3 regions of the Metabacillus sp. Hm71 genome follow, and region 3 is predicted to be linked to each of the others. Evidence: riboswitches for the same ligand, from Rfam matches in the RefSeq annotation. Region 3 holds a riboswitch; each other region holds the start of a gene.
What was found. Region 3 has a riboswitch for lysine ahead of ACSVDH_RS20860 (aspartate kinase). Riboswitches for the same ligand answer to the same signal wherever they lie in the genome.

Region 1: it holds a riboswitch for lysine, as region 3 does, so the genes downstream of both, dapA (4-hydroxy-tetrahydrodipicolinate synthase) here and ACSVDH_RS20860 (aspartate kinase) in region 3, are expected to answer to the same signal.
Region 2: it holds a riboswitch for lysine, as region 3 does, so the genes downstream of both, ACSVDH_RS23000 (amino acid permease) here and ACSVDH_RS20860 (aspartate kinase) in region 3, are expected to answer to the same signal.

What each region holds. Positions count from the first base shown of each region.
Region 1 covers NZ_CM200278.1:2,976,808-2,983,493, reverse strand. The annotation lists gene abc-f (ribosomal protection-like ABC-F family protein) at 1-923, shown strand, start outside; gene ACSVDH_RS14470 (hypothetical protein) at 1,052-1,183, shown strand; gene ACSVDH_RS14465 (bifunctional metallophosphatase/5'-nucleotidase) at 1,464-3,233, shown strand; gene dapA (4-hydroxy-tetrahydrodipicolinate synthase) at 3,264-4,154, opposite strand; lysine riboswitch at 4,284-4,462, opposite strand; partial or broken gene ACSVDH_RS14455 (LLM class flavin-dependent oxidoreductase) at 4,749-5,402, shown strand; gene ACSVDH_RS14450 (SRPBCC family protein) at 5,495-5,929, shown strand; gene ACSVDH_RS14445 (anti-repressor SinI family protein) at 5,971-6,090, opposite strand.
Region 2 covers NZ_CM200278.1:4,661,437-4,668,122, forward strand. The annotation lists gene ACSVDH_RS22990 (sulfite exporter TauE/SafE family protein) at 470-1,234, shown strand; gene ACSVDH_RS22995 (cation:dicarboxylate symporter family transporter) at 1,390-2,640, opposite strand; gene ACSVDH_RS23000 (amino acid permease) at 2,756-4,174, opposite strand; lysine riboswitch at 4,420-4,601, opposite strand; gene kimA (potassium transporter KimA) at 4,839-6,665, opposite strand.
Region 3 covers NZ_CM200278.1:4,201,938-4,208,623, forward strand. The annotation lists gene sdhA (succinate dehydrogenase flavoprotein subunit) at 1-1,103, opposite strand, end outside; gene ACSVDH_RS20850 (succinate dehydrogenase cytochrome b558 subunit) at 1,138-1,746, opposite strand; gene ACSVDH_RS20855 (YslB family protein) at 2,293-2,754, shown strand; gene ACSVDH_RS20860 (aspartate kinase) at 2,813-4,042, opposite strand; lysine riboswitch at 4,187-4,368, opposite strand; gene uvrC (excinuclease ABC subunit UvrC) at 4,448-6,220, opposite strand; gene trxA (thioredoxin) at 6,444-6,686, opposite strand, start outside.

The sequences.
Region 1 (6,686 bases), 1.2 Mb from region 3:
ATCAAATAAAATCAAAGCTGAAGCGCTTAAATCTAGAGTTGTCAAAACATGAGGTGACAAAGCCAAAAGAAGAGAAATCCGTCTCTTTTCAATTTGAATCAGCTCCTAAACACGGAAAAAGGATTCTTGAAGCAAAAGGAATCAAAAAACAGTTTGGTGATCGAGTGCTGTTTGATAAAAGCCACTTTTATGTAAAGCATGGCGAAAGGATCGGCTTGCTAGGATCTAATGGAGCAGGGAAAACGACGTTTATCAAAATCCTGCTTGAGGAAGAAACCCTTACGAAAGGCACGCTTTGGATAAGCGAATCGACGAAAGTGGCTTATCTTTCGCAGGATGTAAGTGACCTACCTGGTGAAAAAACACCATTACAATATCTTGATCTTAAAGGTCGACAACAGGAAACGAAAGCCAGAACGCTTTTTGCCAATATGGGCATTCAGCAAGAAATCCTTGAAAAAACGATTTCTCAATTGAGTCTTGGTGAACGGACACGAATCAAGCTTATCTATATGATTCTGATGGAATATGACCTGCTAATTTTAGATGAACCCACAAACCATTTAGATTTGCCAAGCAGGGAAGAGCTGGAAAGAACCCTCAGTACGTATACTGGCACACTTTTGATCGTTTCACATGACAGGTACTTGATTGAAAAACTGTGTACGAAATTATTAATAATTGACAATTATAAAATTCAACAAATTGAAATGGGATTAAAGGAGTATAAAGAACGAAAAAAGAACAAGTATACACGAAAAGAACAAAATGTACACGAAGAATTGGCACTCATTGAAACAAAAATCACAGAGCTACTAGGAAAAATCGGTTATCTGTCGGCGGGTACTGAAGAATATGACCGAATAGATAAAGAACTAGTGACGTATATGGATAGAAAGCGAAATTTGCAGAGCATGTTATGACTTTCTAAAATGAAAGGGGAATCGATACATGATTCCCCATTTTAGCTCAATACTACTCTTAAAAAGTGCAATACATGTATCCTCACTAGCACGAGGATACTAATGGAAGGAAGGGAGGGATTATTCGAATGAAAAAACAAGGAATTCCAGAGCAGCAAATCAACTTTACAGGTAATGTGGATCAAGCTCTTGACGAAACGATGAATACGAAGCAACATGCTCAAAAGAAACAAACTGATCAGAAGCAGCAAAATCGATAAGCTGGTAACTTGTGATAAATATTACATGTGACCCATAATGGAAATCCATATCATAGCAATGGATTTCCTTTTTATTTTCCGTTCGGATAAAAATACTAATCATAAAACGTATGGTAAAAAAATGAATGGAAATAGGACACTGCTACTAAGTGTCTACTCGCTTATCACCTTGATAAGCTATTAACCGACCTGAAAATTCAAGTATGAAATCAACCAAAATTCAAAAAATAACAATAGAAATTAAATATTGTACGAGCTTCAATCATACACGGAGGACCCGATGAAAAAATATCTATACACTATATTACTAACCCTCTCATTTTTTACTTTATTTGGCTTCAATGCTTTTAACCGTACAATAGACAATCAACAAAAAAATAAAAACCTAGCAAATATTGATTTAAAAACTAGCCAATCCTCCCAACAAGTCAATCAACAATATCAAGCCTCAAAAACTTATAACGACAATGAACAGGGCCTTTCAAAAAATTATCATGGCCATATCGAACGACGTCCCGAGCTGCCACTCAATCGCAATAAAGAGAAAGAAAACCCGCAATACAAGCAAATCCAGCTACTTGGGATTAATGATTTGCACGGTCAATTAAATGTCACCAGACAAGTCAATGGCAAGCCTGCAGGACGTGCGGATTATCTTGCAGCCTATTTATTGCAGCGTGCTCACGAAAATAAAAACACATTATTCGTACATGTTGGTGATATGATTGGAGCCAGTCCGCCGATTTCCTTATTACTGCAGGATGAGCCAACAATTGAATTTTTAAATACAATAAACATTACAATTGGAACAGTTGGAAATCATGAATTTGATAAAGGAATAACAGAGCTGCTGCGGCTGATTAATGGAAGAAAACATGAAGCAACAGGGGATTTTGCTGGTTCTCAATTTCCGTGGGTAGCGGCAAATGTGATTGATAAAAAAACAGGTAAAACCATTCTCCCTCCATATAAAATTTTAAAAAACAATGGGATGAAGCTTGGATTTATCGGAGTTGTAACAACAGACACGCCAAGCTTAGTTGTACCAAGCGGTGTGGAAGGAATTACATTTCTTGATGAAGCAGAATCCATAAACAAGGCTGCTGCAGAGTTAAAAGAACAAGGTGTTAAAGCAATTATCGTCCTTGCACATAACCCTGGAACATCAAAGGATAATGGCGAGCAAGCAACAGGAGAAATCGTTAATATAGCAAAAACGGTTGATGATGAAGTCGATATTATTTTTGGCGGTCATAATCATGCCTATTTAAATGCTTTTGTTGATGGAAAACTATTGGTTCAATCTTATTCATATGGTACAGCTTTTTCTGATGTTGATATTGAAATAGATCCGCAAACAGGTGACATTGTTGGGAAGCGATCTGAAATTGTTACGGTTTACCAAGAAGGGATCTCGCCACACCCTGAGACAAAGCAGATGATTGAGAAATATGAAGAGAAAATAGAACCGATTGTAAGTCGTGTCATCGGGACAGCTGAAACTTCGATCACAGCTGCGCAAAATGAAAACGGCGAATCTGCATTGGGCAATTTCATTGCAGATGCCCAGCGCGAGGCAATGAAGGCGGATATTGCATTAATGAACCCAGGAGGAATCAGGGCAGACTTGGATGCTGGAGAAGTGACATGGGGGCAATTATATGTTGTCCAACCCTTTAAAAACAATTTAATTAAAATGAGTTTAACAGGGCAACAAATTCAAAAGATATTGAATCAACAATGGCAAGCAAGCAGGACGAAAATGCTCCAAATCTCTGGGTTCACGTATACTTGGGATGCGAACCAGCCTGCAGGAGCTAAAATCATTTCCATGCAGCTGCCTGATAGATCAGATATGGATCCCAACAAAAGCTACACAGTTGTTGCCAATGCTTTCTTAGCTGGAGGAGGGGACAACTTTACAGGCTTCCGTAAAGGGAAAAATCGAAAAACTGGAGCAGTTGATGTAGATGCACTTGTTGATTATATCAAATCAATGAAACATCCGTTTGTTGCACAAATCGAGGGGAGAATTCAACAAATTAACTAATAGAGGGTGAATTATTTCACCCTCTACATCCTACTTTACAATCGTCACCAATTTACTAGCTTCTAATGTCTCTATCAGCACTGCTTTTTCACCATTGTTCAAAGGAATCATGGGTAAGCGAACCCCGCCAACATTGACACCAATCATATTTAATGCCTCTTTGACCGGCGTTGGGTTTGGCGCTGCAAATAATGCGTTCATAACCGGGAGCAGCTTGCGATGCAAGGATGCCGCTTGCTGAACATCACCATTTTTAAAATGATTGATCATTTCCTGCATCTCATTGCCGATGATGTGGGAAGCAACCGAGACAATACCAGTTCCGCCGATGGATAAAACAGGAAGCGTTAAGCCGTCATCTCCACTATACAGCGTAAAATTTTCAGGAGTTTTGCTAATGATCTCTGCCATCGCATCTAAATCACCGCTCGCTTCCTTTATTGAGACAATATTATCAATGTTAGAAAGAAGAACAATGGTATCAACAGACAGATTCACTACACTTCGTCCAGGAATATTATAAAGCATGACCGGCAAGGATGTTGCTTCAGCAATTGCTTTGAAATGTTGGTACAATCCTTCCTGTGATGGCTTGTTATAATAAGGAGTCACAAGCATAATCCCATCGACTCCTGCTTCCTCCGCAAGTCTCGTTAAGCTGATCGATGCCTTCGTATTATTAGATCCAGTTCCTGCGATTACCGGCACTTTTTTATTTACGACCTTTACAACAAACTTGAAAAACTCGACTTTTTCCTCGGTTGTTAACGTAGGTGACTCACCAGTTGTACCTGTTATCACAAGTCCATCAGTTCCATTTTCAATTAAATAATTAACTAATTGTTCTGTTGCGTTAAAATCTACCTCGCCATTTTGATCAAACGGGGTAACCATTGCTGTTAGTACTTGCCCGAAATTCATAGCTTCACACCCTTTATCGTATTTTTATAAGGATAGGTGTTTAGAGCCATTCAAAAAGAAACGCAAAAAAGCAGCAACGAGGGGAATCGCTGCTGCAGTAGAGACAATATCAAGAAATATCGTTTCCGTGCGTAAGATAGCCCTCCATATAGTGACCTATATGACAGTTCTGTATTTATTCAATAACAGAACCAGCTTCAAGAACATGAGATTCTTTCTGCTTCGGCAAATTCCCCTTTCCACAATCATCACAGGATCTCATTCTCCTCAGAATGTGTACTCATGAACTTTGCACCTCTATCCTCACTTCAAAAAGTATTGAAATAAGAAAAATTTAATTATTGGTAATATATCATGAACTTCCTTCTCTTACAAGGATTTTCTGTTAAGAAGTCCATAATAATTGTAAAAGAATAGTAAAGAGTTAAACGAAAGGAAGAGATCATAAGGGCTCCGTAGTGTGCATATTTCCAAGGAGTTAAACCTTTGTTTTGTCAGGATGAATCAGGTAAGATGGTGATAAAGTCTATTAAGCAATGAATAAAACAAATACATATAAAGGGGGCTATTAGTGGAGATAGGAATAGGTACTTGCTCGAGTTATTATTAAAAATTCGTGAATCTGAAAAAGTGACCTGGAAAGGCGGGCATCGCCCGGCCATTTAAAATTTAGGCGTGTACCCGCGGCCTGTTCAACATCCTCTTCCCGTATGGATCGGCAGCGGCGGTAATACGGAATCAATTATCCGTACAGGTCTCTTAGGATTGCCGTTAGTTCTTGCCATTATCTGACCGGCACAGTTTGCGCCGCTCGTCCAGCTTTATAAAAAGGCCGCTAAACACGCTGGGCATGAGCCATCAAAGCTCCCAGTAGCATCTCATTCACATGGCTTCATGGCCGAGGACACTGAAACAGCTGCCGACAAGTTTTTCCCGTCGACCCAGCAGGTCATGAACATATTAGGAAAAGAGCGCGGGTGGGGGCAATATGACCGCTCAAGCTTTGAGGCCGCTCGTAGCTTTGATGGAGCGTTGTATGTAGGCGACCCAAAGACGGTTGCCGTTGCCGCTAAAATCATTCACCTTCGCAAAAACGTAGGGATCACACGCATTATGCTGCATGTACCCGTTGGCTCGATGCCGCATAATGAAGTGATGAGAGCAATCGAGCTATTAGGAAAAAAAGTTGCGCCAATCGTACGTAAAGAAATTTCCAAGCGGAAAGAAGAGAGCATCGAGAAATTTTAAGAGATTATATTTTTGACATAAAGGTATAAACCATTCAAATTAGGGTAACCACTTTGATGTTTTTATTACATAGAAAGAGAGCGGATGAACATATGAACAATATCACAACCTTTACTATTAACAAACCTGCTAATGAAGTATTTGAAGCCTTCGTCGACCCTTCAAAAATTGGTAACTTTTGGTTCTCAGCAAGCTCTGAAAGATGGGAGCCAGGTAAAACCATTACTTTGGTCTATGATATTTATCAAGCAGAAGCACAAATAGACATTGTTGCGGTTGAGGAAAATAAACAAATCGTGTTCAAGTGGGGACAGGCTGAGGAGGAACATGTTGTTACAATATTACTGAATGAGATCGATCATTCAAGAACCATAATTGAAATTACAGAAGAAGGGTTTAATGAAAATGACCCAGAGTTACTGCAAAAGATGCTAGATAATAAAGAAGGCTGGGTATTTATGCTGACTTGTTTAAAGGGGTATTTAGAATTTGGAGTGTCTGGATTAAGATCAGGATTAGCTAAATAATCACAAATATTGGACCTGTTTATTTGATGAGAAAAAAAGACTTATGTAAGTCTCTGAGGATTGTGAAAGAAATTTTGAATTTGATCAGCAGTTATGCCAATTTCTAATGCTTGTAAAATTAATTCTACCCATTCTTCATCAAGACTTTCATATGTACGCATAGATAGATTCTCCTAACCTTCTTTAAGGACTAAGTTCTTAATCATTATTATTAAGTACTAGCAAAAAAAGATCAATATTTTTTGTTCGACAAAAAATATTGATCTTTTTTAATAGGTCATTACATGATTCGGCAATCCCTAATCAGCTGGTTCTTCCAAACTTTCATTTCAATCGTTTTGAGTATGGATTCCTCCCTATGTTAAGTTTTTAAAACCCTTCACTCATTCCTTTTCCAAACAACCTCTTAAAAGAATATTTTCGTTATAACCTCTGACAACGGCAGGATGTTTTGCCTTGTATATCAGCGCTATTTCTTTTGCAAGAAGGATTGTTTCCTAAATAAAGAAAGAATCACTTCATACCATCTTTTGCTTTTTTTACAAAATATTAATAAAAAATGGATTTTCAATTAATATTTGATTCTTAAAATACAATTAAAAGCACACAAAAATAATTAAAACAATATTATTTCGTGTGCTTTTTTGTGACTTTTAGGAGGTGGGAGTAAATAGTAATGATCATTTTGTTATTATAGCTGGTATTCACAAGCTAAATTGGTAAGGAAAAAGGCGGTTGTGCATATAGAAATTTGCAA
Region 2 (6,686 bases), 460 kb from region 3:
CTTGTTCCTGCCATGAGTCCTACAACAACATTAATGAGAATTCCCACCCGCTCAATCATTTACCGCAATAGTTTAATCACTGATAAGTCTCCTTCTCACAAACTTGCACCCCTATTATACAATTCTTGCACAAATGAACATTTTTTAAAAATGTAATAGCGATTATAAAATCAATGAATATAATAGTTCGTAATGATACCGTAAGTCAAATTGAGAAAAATAAGACAATCTATCTTTCTTGTTTTACACTAACTCCCTTTTTTAAAAGAATTGTGTTTAAGCTTGTTGATGCTTCGAAAGTGAATAAGGAAACAAAAAGTACCTGCAGGAATAGAAAAAAACGTGAGGAGGCTTCCTGCCCCTAATGTTAAGAAAAAATTAGCTGAATAGTAAGAATTTTATTTACTAAATAACGCTAATAGGTTAAAATCAGATAAACATACTCGGATTTTGATCAGGAGGATACCAAATGAGTATTAGTATTATGATTATGGGATTAGCAGTTGGTATATTAGTAGGTTTAACAGGTGTTGGAGGCGCTGCTTTGTTAACTCCTCTTTTAATAGCTTTAGGGATTAATCCTACGATCGCAGTAGGAACTGACCTTGTTTATAATTCCATTACAAAATTATTTGGATTTGCTCAGCATTGGAGACAGAAAACCATTAATTTTAAAATGGTTAAATATTTAGCTTTTGGCAGTATTCCTAGTGCAGTGCTAGCGATCGGAACTCTTCATTTATTTCCAGCACTTCACCAGCACCAGGAAAAAATCATTACCCATGCTTTAGGATACGTTCTTACTTTAGTTGCTATATCGATATTGCTTCGAGTATTTTTCGATAAGAAAATTCGCCCTAACAAGTGGCAGAGCCTGCCATTAGAAAACAAAAAAGCCTTAACGATTTTCATTGGGGTCATCTTTGGATTCATCGTTGGCTTAACATCGATTGGCTCTGGATCTTTATTTGCAATTGCTATGCTTTATCTATACAAAATGAAGACATCTGAACTAGTTGGTACAGATATTGCACATGCCTTTTTACTTGTAACTGTGGCTGGAATATTAAATGCCGGATTTGGAAGTGTTGACTATTTGCTAACAGCTAACTTGCTAATCGGCTCAATCCCTGGAGTTATAGTAGGAAGCATGCTGGCTGCAAAAGTATCACCTAAACCACTACAAGCGGTCATGGCAACAATTATTCTCGTTAGTGGATTAAAGCTCATTTAAACAAAAGAACCTCTTCATCAAGAAGGGGTTCTTTGTTGTTCTTTACTATTTGACCTTTGTTACTCCAAGGCATTAGCCCGCCGGCAATTCCTAGGGTCGCCATAATGATGGAGAACTCACGTCTTGAGATAAAGGTTATTCCAATCATTATATCGTTATGCAATTTGCCTAGAAGGAGAAGTATTAGGTTTGAACTCGCCCTCCCACTTGGAGATAACCACTGCTGCCAGTGAGTTTCCTACGACATTCACTGCTGTTCTGGCCATATCTAAAATACGGTCAATCCCTGCAATGAAAGCTAAACCTTCAATCGGAATACCAACTGTACCTAAGGTAGCTAACAGCACAACAAATGACACACCTGGAACACCTGCTATACCTTTAGATGTGACCATTAGCACAAGCAGTAAAGAAATCTGTTGTGATAGCGATAAATCAATGCCATACATTTGCGCAATGAAAACAGCTGCTAATGCTTGATATAAAGTCGAACCGTCTAAATTAAACGAATAACCTGTAGGAATGACGAATGAGGAAATGGCTTTCGGACATCCGAATTTCTCCATTTTCTCCATAATTCTTGGCAATACTGCTTCAGAGCTGGCTGTTGAATAAGCTAATAGCAATTCATCCTTTATGATTCGGATAAAGTGAAAAATATTAACTCCTGCTAATTTCGCAACGAAACCTAGTACGACAATGATAAAAAACGCCATCGTTAAATAAACAGTAATCACTAATTTTCCTAGTGGTATAAGAGACTCTAAACCAAATTTTGAAATTGTTACCCCTATTAAAGCAAAAACACCAAAAGGAGCAAACTTCATAATTTGATTTGTCATGTAAAACATGGCGTCAGCTGTGCCTTGGAAAAAGGCAAGGACAGGTTTCCCCCTTTCTCCAATTGCTGTAAGAGCAAAACCGAATAGGACAGAGAAAAAGATAATCGCCAGCATATCGCCTTCAACAAATGATGTAAAGACATTACTTGGTACAATATGGACAAATGTTTCAGCGATGCCATGACTTTCTACATCCTCAGATGTTTCAACATAACTATTAATATCTGTTTTTTCAATGGCTCCCATATCCACACCTGCACCAGGCTGGAAGATGTTCGCAACTGCGAGACCTAATATGATGGCAATCGTCGTAATAATTTCAAAATAAAGTATGGTCTTGCCGCCTAAACGACCAAGCTTTTTTGTATCACCTACACTTGCAACACCAACGATAATACTTGAAATAACAATAGGTACCACAATCATTTTAATCAATCTTAAGAATATATCACCAATCGGTTGTAAGTATGACGCCACTTGTTCATTTCCATAAAAAATGGCTCCTACAATAATTCCGAGGATGAGTCCAATAAGAATTTGCCAAGCTAGCCCAATTCTTTTCAAATTGATTCCTCCTATCTAAATCTAGTTTACATCAATCCCAACTATTTATATTATATTAAATTTTATTTTTTCGCAAAAATAATAGACGCGATATTGGTTAATCTAAAATCGTTGGTTATTCGGCTTCATGACCAACTTGACTGTTAGTTTTTTTACGATTTACAAACGGATAAATAATAATACCTGCTAGAAATAATCCAATTCCCAACGAAAATGTCGTTAAATCTGAGATTCCTGATTTAATAACCCATACCGAATAGATAAGTGCTAAAACTGCAATCAAACCGTCGAACCATCTAGAACCTGCTATACGATCATATGTTTCTCCTTTTATCACAAGCTTTAAGAAGAATAACGCTGAAACAAAATAAGGAATAAGATAGGCCAGTGTTGCAGAAGTTGTCAAAAATGTATATGCCTCACTAATCGTACCTGAAATGACGGAAAGAATAAAAATTTGCGACATAGCATTTGTAACGGTTAAAGCACGAACCGGGCTTCCTTTCTTATTTACCTTGGCAAAAAAGCTTGGAAAAGTTCCTTTTTTTGCCGCTTGATAAGGCACTTCAGCACTTAGAAGGATCCAACCGATTGTCGAGCCAAGCAATGAAACAATCGCAAGGATGGCCATAACGGTTGCACCCATGTCGCCAATCATAACAGAAAGCGCATCTACGAATGGTTTGTCAGAAGCTTTTAATACCTCCTGCGGTAAAACGCCCATGATCAGTAATGTAATTCCTATATAGATCGTTAACGCGATAAACAAGCCAATAATAGTTGCGCGGCTGACATCGCGTTGAGATTTTGCCCGTCCAGATAAGATCACAGCAGACTCAATCCCAACAAATGCCCATAGGGTCGAAATCATCGCTAAATTGATTTGACTGGATAATCCATGTGTTTGTCCATTAGCATCTACAACAGGTGAATATAAATCTCCTAAATTTGAGGATTGAAATGCAAAAAGCGCTGCGACAATAAATAAAACAAAGCCAATAATTTTTGTAGAAGTTGCTACAACATTTACTTTTCCTCCAACATTTAGGTTCGTTACCAAAATGAAATGTGTTCCCCATAGTAACAGGGTACAAACAATAAATGTCACAAGTCTCCCTAATTCAACATCTTGGTTTCCAATTGTAAACAAAATGGATGGGTTGCTCATGATAGGAAAGAAAGTAGATAGATAGCCTGCAAAGCTTGTAATAATCGCAACGTTACTTATCCAATTTGCGATCCAATATCCCCAAACCATACCAAAACCGGCAACATTTCCCTTATTCTTTGATGCAAATAATTCACGTGCATAGCTTTGAGGCCCAGCTGTTAAATCAGGCCTGCGGATTGCTAACTTACCAAAGACAAGGGCAATCATCAAAACACCCAGCCCGGTAATGATCCATGCAAAGGTTACCCCTAAAGGACTTGCTGTCTGTGCAAGTGTGCTTGGAAGCATAAAGATGCCCGAGCCTACCATATTTCCAACTACTAAGGAGGTCAAAACTAAAAGCCCCCATTTTTTGTCTATCATAAGAATTCCTCCGAATTGATAAATTATATAAGAAAAGCGCAAGGCGCTAAGCATTCGGCGACAAGCATAAGGCAAATAGGAATAGAAGGTGTTCTTTACCTTCAATTCCTATTTGACTAGACCCTAGAGCCGATGGCGCCTGGAACTAGACACTAAAACTAGGTTAAAATATTATACTTACCTTTTTATAAAAAAAACGCATAGATTCATACTCTACGCGTTTTTCACAAAAAACCCGCTCCCTATCCCGTTATAGCTCTCCATAGAAACAATCTATGACAGTCCTGCACTTTTTCAGTGCAGTCCCAGCAGGAATAGATGTGTGGTCTATACTTGCTTCGGCAACAATTCCTTTTGTATCTCCTTCAACGATCCCACCAGATCTCAGTAAGAACTACTCTTAATTGTCGCAACCTCTACCTCACCGGGATAGCGATGAGGATTTTATCGATATTTAATTTACTAGATTTCGAGAATAGCAAATCATTTTCCGATGGTCAATCATTTGAAAAAAAGCTCTAATATTCTGTTTCTTCAGAATGATTCTCATTTTAAAAAATGAAAAACCTTCATATCCTTTAAGATAGAAGGTTTTTCGCTATTCCTTTTAGGTTGAACATTTTAATCAAGTAAGGTTAATGGAATAAGTTAACAGAAATGAATCCTATTCCTTTAGGTGATAAGGAACTGTAGTAACTACAACATCTTTCCTATACAAAAGGACAGCCCGAATTAACAAGCTTGACTGATTATGAAGAATATAGTGCCATCTTTTCTTCGGAATAAATTGCGGGATTAACACCGTAACCCGATAATTTGACTCATCTGCTTTATGTTCCACTGTATCAATAAATTTTGATAGCGGCTGGATGATGCTTCTGTAATATGAGTGTAATGTCACTAGCCGAATATCCGGCTGCCATTTTTCCCATTTCTGTTCAAAGGTTTTTTCATCCTTTCGTTCAAACGAAACATAAACAGCAATGATTTGGTCAGCATTTAAAGATTGCGCATAATTTAATGAATTCTCTACAACATGAGTAATTCCTGCGACTGGAACAATAATCACATTTCCCTCAATTGGTTTAACTGGTTCACATGTTGTGATTCTTAATTGGTTTCCTACTGCGTCATAGTGCTTTTTCACCCGATGAAAAATGAACACAAGAATTGGCAGGAAAACCAACACAGACCACACCTGGCCAAATTTAGTGATAAAGAACGTCATCATAACTAAAAAGCTAATGAATGCCCCGACAAAGTTAATTGTCAGCTTTACCACCCAGCCATCAGGCTTTTCACGAATCCATTTAACCAGCATCCCTGTTTGAGATAAGGTAAATGGTATGAATACACCAACTGCATAGAGCGGAATTAATTGCTCAGTATGTCCTCTAAAGGCGATAATCAAAAGAATGGAAGCCACTCCAAGAAATATGATACCATTAGAATACCCTAAGCGATCTCCTCTAATGGTAAACATTCTTGCCAAATATTTATCCTTTGCAAGATTAAAAGCCAATAGAGGGAAAGCAGAATAACCGGTATTTGCCGCTAGAATAAGAATCATAGCTGTTGTTCCTTGAATGAAGAAATACATGAAATTCCTTCCAAATGTTTCTGATGCTATTTGTGAAACAACCGTTTCCTCTGCTTTTGGCGTTATGCCATAATAATAGGCTAAATACACAATACCTGAAAATAATATCGCGAGCAATACCCCCATTGCTGTCAGTGTTTTCGCTGCATTATTCGGAGCTGGGTCCTTAAAATTGGGGATCGCATTCGAAATCGCTTCTACACCAGTTAAAGCAGAACAACCTGACGCAAATGCTCTAAGCAGCAAAAACAAGGTTATACCAGTAACCGGCGAACCAACAGGTGCATGAAGCTCTGGTGAGACATGACCAGTCACAATCTGATATAAGCCTACTCCAATTAAGACAAACAAAGCGAAAACAAATAAGTAAACTGGATAGGCTAAAAAGGAAGCTGATTCAGTAACCCCTCTTAAATTCAAGATAGTTAAAAACACAACAAGTAAACACGCAATGATGACATTGTATGAATGTAAGGCTGGAAAAGCGGAAGTAATCGCATCTGTTCCTGCCGACACACTAACTGCCACAGTCAGAATATAGTCAACCAATAACGAACCGCCTGCAACGAGCCCTGGATTCACTCCAAGATTCTCCCGTGAAACGACATATGCCCCGCCTCCGTGCGGATAGGCAAAAATAATTTGCCGATAGGACAATATGAGCGCCAATAAGAGAAATAATACGCCAATTGCGATTGGGATTGAGTACCAAAAGGCAACGGCACTTATTGTCATTAAAACAAGCAAAATTTGTTCTGGCCCATATGCAACAGATGATAAAGCATCAGAAGATAAAATAGCCAGAGCTTTCTTCTTATTCAGTTTTTGTTCCCCTAATTCTGTTGACTTTAAGGGGCGACCTATTAAGATTCTTTTTACCGTAGATACCATTTCTTGCACCACCACGTTTTT
Region 3 (6,686 bases):
ATATTTGTCATTTGGTCATAGTCCACCCATAATCCACCCATTGAATAATGGACCGCAGGGAAAATCTTCATTGGTACTTTACGTGGATCGTCACCCATGAATTTCTCATAGATTTCAATAATTCCGCCCAATTTAATATCAAGTTCTTTAGGATCTTTATGCGATAAATCTAAGTACACCATATTTTCGCCGTTGATTCCAAGCTTCTGTTCTACACAAACATCAAAGATTTCACGTGTAGCGATATCACGAGGAACAAGGTTTCCATATGCAGGATATTTTTCTTCAAGGAAATACCATGGTTTACCATCTTTATACGTCCAGACTCGTCCACCTTCACCACGTGCTGACTCACTCATTAGACGAAGCTTATCATCTCCCGGGATAGCAGTTGGATGGATTTGAATAAACTCACCATTCGCATAGTAAACACCTTGCTGATATACAATCGATGCAGCAGATCCTGTATTAATGACTGAGTTTGTTGATTTACCAAAGATAATTCCAGGGCCACCTGTTGCCATAATAACGGCATCTGAACGGAATGATTCAATTTTCATTGAAGTAAGATTTTGCGCGGTAATTCCACGGCACACGCCTTCATCATCAATGACGGCACCTAAAAACTCCCAGCCTTCATACTTGGTTACAAGACCGGCAACCTCATAACGTCTAACCTGTTCATCCAATGCATAAAGCAGCTGTTGACCAGTTGTTGCACCAGCAAATGCTGTACGATGGTGCTGTGTTCCGCCAAAACGTCTAAAATCTAGTAATCCCTCAGGAGTACGATTAAACATAACACCCATTCGGTCTAATAGGTGAATAATAGCAGGAGCAGCTTCGGTCATCGCTTTAACTGGCGGCTGGTTCGCCAAAAAGTCTCCACCGTATACAGTGTCATCAAAATGCTCCCAAGGTGAATCTCCTTCACCCTTCGTATTAACTGCACCGTTTATTCCCCCCTGTGCACACACAGAGTGAGAACGTTTAACTGGTACTAATGAAAATAAATCTACTTGAACTCCGGCTTCAGCGGCCTTAATAGTAGCCATTAAACCGGCTAATCCGCCTCCGACAACGATTATTTTACTTTTGCTCATTAAGCCCACTCCTTTTAATAGCTATTGCTAAAAATTACACGAATGCAAATATTGCTCGAACTCCCACGATTGATAGCGCTAAAAAGATCGCCAGCGTAACATAAGTGGAAATAACTTGTGAGCGAGGAGTAACAGTAATTCCCCAGCTAACAGCAAATGACCATAATCCGTTAGCAAAGTGGAATATGGTTGAAATAACTCCAATTAAGTAGAATGCTAGCATAAAAGGACTGCTTAAAATGGAAGCCATCATATCATAGTTTACTTCCGCTCCAAAAGCAGCAGCTATTCTTGTTTCCCAAACATGCCATGCAACAAAAATAAAGGTAATAATACCTGTTACACGCTGAAGCATGAATAGCCAGTTGCGCAGAAAACCATAATTGCTTACATTGTTTTTAGCTGTAAAAGCGATGTAAACTCCGTAAATTGCATGGTATAAAAGCGGAAGGAAAATAACAAAAATTTCCAACAGATACCTAAAAGGAAGCATCTCCATAAAATGAGCTGCCTCGTTAAATGCCTCTGCACCTCTTGTTGCAAAGTGATTGACAACAAGGTGCTGAACTAAAAAGAGGCCTACAGGAATTACTCCTAGCAATGAGTGCAGTCTGCGATTCACAAACTCTCTGTTTCCAGCCATTAAACTTACCCCCTAGTTTCAATAATGCTCCTACAAATTTTTAAACCTACGCCTTCAAGTTCACCCATTAATCTTTTCCTGATAAAGTTAAACTTTAATCAATTTAAATACGAATGACCATATGAAAAAAATAATGAGCGTAAACAGGCAGACAATATATGTACCCTCTGCCAGCTATTCAGATTAAATGTGACAAATACATTTTACTCCCATAAAGTAAGAGCGTCAAGAAAACGTGTTCATAAATTCTAATTTTTCGACAAATCTTATCGTATTTAATTTTATTTTATCAATATAGTGGTCCTCCAACAACATTCTCTATGTAAATACAAGAAATTATAAAGTTTGGGCTCCCGGTAAGGAGATAACGAAAATTGATTTATCCCTCCCCTTCTAAACTTAATCTATCAAAAATAGATTTTGCCGCTTTTTTATTTGAAACAAACCTATTTTACTTAATATTACATGTTTTTCAGTACAGAACTTGTTATATAATAAGCTTAGAAAGAGGGGAATACCGTGAATAAACAATTAGAACTCGTAAAAATGGAAGAATTAAAAGAAATTCAGGTACCAGCATTTAGTTTGGAATTGTTAAGAGACGTGCTGCTTCCAGATATTCTTGGACAAGATCATCAGCAAATGCTCTATTGGGCTGGAAAAGGAATTGCTCGTAAATATCCCGTACAATCAATCGAAGAGCTCGCAGACTTTTTTGAAGCGGCAGGTTGGGGAAATCTCACTTTACTACATAATAAAAAAAATGAAGTTGAATTTGAGTTAAGTGGAGAGCTCGTTTCAATTAGACTAAATAAAACAGATGATTGTACGTTTCAGCTGGAAGCTGGTTTTATAGCCGAACAGTTGCAATTGATGAACAAATACATCACTGAGACCTATGAACAAATCAAAAAACGTGCGGGCAAAGTTATGTTTATCGCACAATGGGACCAAAAAGATTTGCTTGATGAGGTCACCATCGGAAAACGCAGCAAACGTAAACTTTAAATGCAGTATGATGCTGTCTCAAAATGAGTCATGCCATTTTGAGACAGCCCTAATTTGGTTATACCCTTGCTGTTACTTTTGAAAGGTCAAAGGCGCTGTGAAGAATATCTACCGCTGTTACCATATGCTCACCGGAAATGACTGTAGATACTTTAATCTCAGATGTGCTAACCATTTTCACTTCAATTTCTTGTTCAGCTAGGACAGCGAACATTTCAGCAGCAACTCCAGGATTTGAAACCATTCCTGAACCGACAATGGATACTTTAGCAAGACCTGATTCAGATTCAATTCGTTCATATTTTAACTCAGACTTATGTTGCTCAAGAATAGAAATCGTATCCTCAAGATCGCCTGTTTTAATCGAAAATGAAATCGTTGTTTTATTGTCACTTGTCGTATTCTGAATGATAATATCTACATTCAAACCATGCTTCGCTAATGTTGAAAAAATCGTAGATAGTGTTGTTAATTCATTTGGCAGTCCTAAAACTGACACTCTTGTTACTTGATCCTCAAACGCAATCCCTCTTACAATTAGGTTTTCCTCCATTTTTGCTTCCTCCTCTATGATCGTTCCTCGTTCATTTTCCATGCTTGAACGAACCTCTAATGGAATATTGTAATTTTTCGCAAACTCAACCGCACGCGGATGTAAAACTCCCGCACCTAAATTTGCCAACTCTAGCATTTCATCATATGAGATTGCGTCAAGCTTTCTGGCACCTTTTACATATCGTGGATCTGTTGTATATACACCTGTTACATCCGTGTATATATCGCATTGATCCGCTTTTAAAGCAGCTGCTAGTGCTACTGCTGTTGTATCAGAACCGCCTCTGCCTAAAGTGGTAATTTGCAAAGTATTTGATGCGCCTTGGAAGCCGGCCACTACTACAATTTTCCCTGCAGTCAATTCCTTTTTTATGACATCTGGATTGATATTGGTTATTCTTGCATTTCCATGGCGTTCTTCTGTTTCAATTCCTGCCTGCCATCCTGTAAAAGAAATCGCCTCATATCCTTCTTCCAATAATGCCATTGCTAATAAAGAAATGGTCACTTGTTCACCTGTAGTGAGTAGCATATCCATTTCCCGCTTACTAGGTTTTGCCGAAATTTGGTTTGCCAGATCGACAAGCTGATCTGTAGATTTCCCCATCGCTGAGACGACAACCACTACATCGTTTCCTTTTTCTTTTTCTTGAATGACACGGTTAGCTACATTGAGAATTCTTTCAACAGAGCCAACAGAAGTACCACCAAATTTTTGAACAATAATACCCAAAATTACCTCACCCTTCTGTTTTTTTTCAATGATCGGATTATGTCTGCTAGAAGGTTAGAGCCATAAAATGATTTTTTACAAACAAAAAAGCAATGAGACAAAAACATCCCATTGCTAACTAAACGAAAAAAATTCGTCTTTATACAATGAGATAGCTCTCCAAGAAATCCCTTTCTTGACAATTTTACATCTATTAAATGTAAAACCAGCAAGTAAAGCAAATGGTGCCTTACTCACTTCGGCGAACATCCCCTTTTACCAGCTGTCATTGGAGACCATTCCTCCTCAACCTGGTTACTCTTGAAGTTCGCACCTCTACCATCATTTAACAAACTAACGATCATAGTATGAAATTACTTATTACATTACCAAACTTTTTTTAAAAACGCAAGCATCATTCATTCCCTACTCTTTTAAGGCTTCAATGATTTGCATAGCAATGCTTTCAGGCATACCGGCTTCCCTAAACTCTTCAACGCCAGCTTCCTTCATTTTTTTTAAGGAACCAAAATGCTTTAGCAGTGCTTTCTTTCTTTTTTCCCCTACACCAGGTATATCATCTAAAACGGAATGGAAGGCATTTTTCCCACGTATCTGACGATGAAAGGTGATCGCAAAGCGATGGACTTCATCTTGAATTCTTTGCAGTAGATAAAATTCCTGACTATTTCTTTCAAGTTGAATCATTTCAGGCGGGGAGCCGATGATCAGCTCTGATGTGCGATGCTTATCATCTTTCACTAAACCTGCAATGGGAATATCAATCCCCAGCTCGTTTTCTAATACATCTTGAGCCGCAGCTAAGTGTCCTTTCCCCCCATCAATAATCACTAAATCTGGTAAAGGAAGCTCTTCTTTTAGAACACGGCTATAACGCCGTCTTACAACCTCTCTCATCGATTCATAGTCATCAGGGCCTTTAACACCTTTAATTTTATATTTACGATAATGCTTTTTGGATGGCTTACCATCTTCAAATACAACCATTGCTGAAACAGGGTCTGCTCCTTGTATATTTGAGTTATCAAAGGCTTCTATACGGTGGGGGGTATGAATACCCAGCTTATCCCCAAGATTTTCGACAGCTTTAATCGTTCTCTCCTCATCTCTTTCGATTAGCTGAAACTTTTCTTTTAATGCTATTTTTGCATTCTTATGTGCCAATAAAATTAAATCTTTCTTTTGGCCGCGCTTCGGTTGGAGTGTTTTTACATCCAATAGCTGTTCAACAACATCCACTTCAATACTATCTGGCAGTAAAATTTCCTTTGGCACAAAATGATTGGCCTTTGAATAAAATTGTCCTAAAAAGGTTAAAAACTCCTGTTCTGGGCTGTCATAAATCGGAAACATGGAAACATCACGTTCAATTAGTTTACCTTGACGAATAAAAAAGACTTGCACACACATCCAGCCTTTATCATAAGCATAGCCGAATACATCGCGGTCCACATGGTCATTTAACGTCATTTTTTGCTTTTCCATTGTTGCTTCTATATGCAGGATTTGGTCCCGATATTCTTTTGCTCGCTCAAATTCTAATTCCTCAGAAGCCTTCACCATTTTTTCAGTTAAATCTTCTTTTATTTTTTTATATCCGCCATTTAAAAACTTAGTAATTTCCTCAACCATTTGCCGGTTTGTTTCTTCTGATACATCATTTACACAGGGTGCAAGACATTGTCCCATATGATAATAAAGGCAAACACGATCAGGCAGTGTTGAGCATTTTCTTAACGGGTACAGTCGATCCAGCAATTTTATCGTCTCACGGGCAGATTGTACATTGGGATATGGTCCGAAATACTTCCCTTTATTTCTTTTTACTTTTCTAGTGACAAGTAAACGCGGATGACGTTCATTTGTAATTTGAATAAACGGATATGTTTTATCATCCTTCAACATTACATTATATTTTGGATCATATTTTTTAATGAGATTTAACTCCAGTATCAGGGCTTCTAAGTTAGAGGAAGTGACAATATATTCAAAATCAACAATTTCATTGACTAAACGCAGTGTTTTTCCATCATGGGAACCTGTAAAATAAGAACGAACCCGGTTCTTAAGCACTTTTGCCTTACCGACATAAATAACGGTTCCTTGGCGATCCTTCATGATATAGCAGCCTGGCTGATCAGGAAGAAGTGCAAGCTTTTCCTTTATTTGTTCCTTCACTAGCAAACACTCTCCTAACTATTTTGTTTAAGACTTTTACTTCTCTTAAATAGGCAGTAATCCCCCAGTATAATGATAATTTACCATGGCGGATTACTGCCTATTTGTTGTTACAACTATTTTATCATGTCTCCTCTCATTCGTCCTATGTTAAATAGTCGAATTACGAGTAATGATTTCCTAAGGAATAAAAAAAAGGACTGACAAAAGTCAATCCTCATTTTTATACATGCTTGTTTAAAACTTCAGCTAATGCTTCTTTTGGTTGGTAGCCAACGGCTTTGTCAACTACTTCTCCGTTTTTTAAGACAAGTAAAGTCGGGATGCTCATTACGCCGAATTTACCTGCAGTTTCTTGGTTTTCGTCGACATCAACTTTTACGATTTTCACTTTATCTCCCATATCTGAATCAAGTTCTTCAAGAACCGGAGCAATCATCTTACAAGGTCCGCACCATGGTGCCCA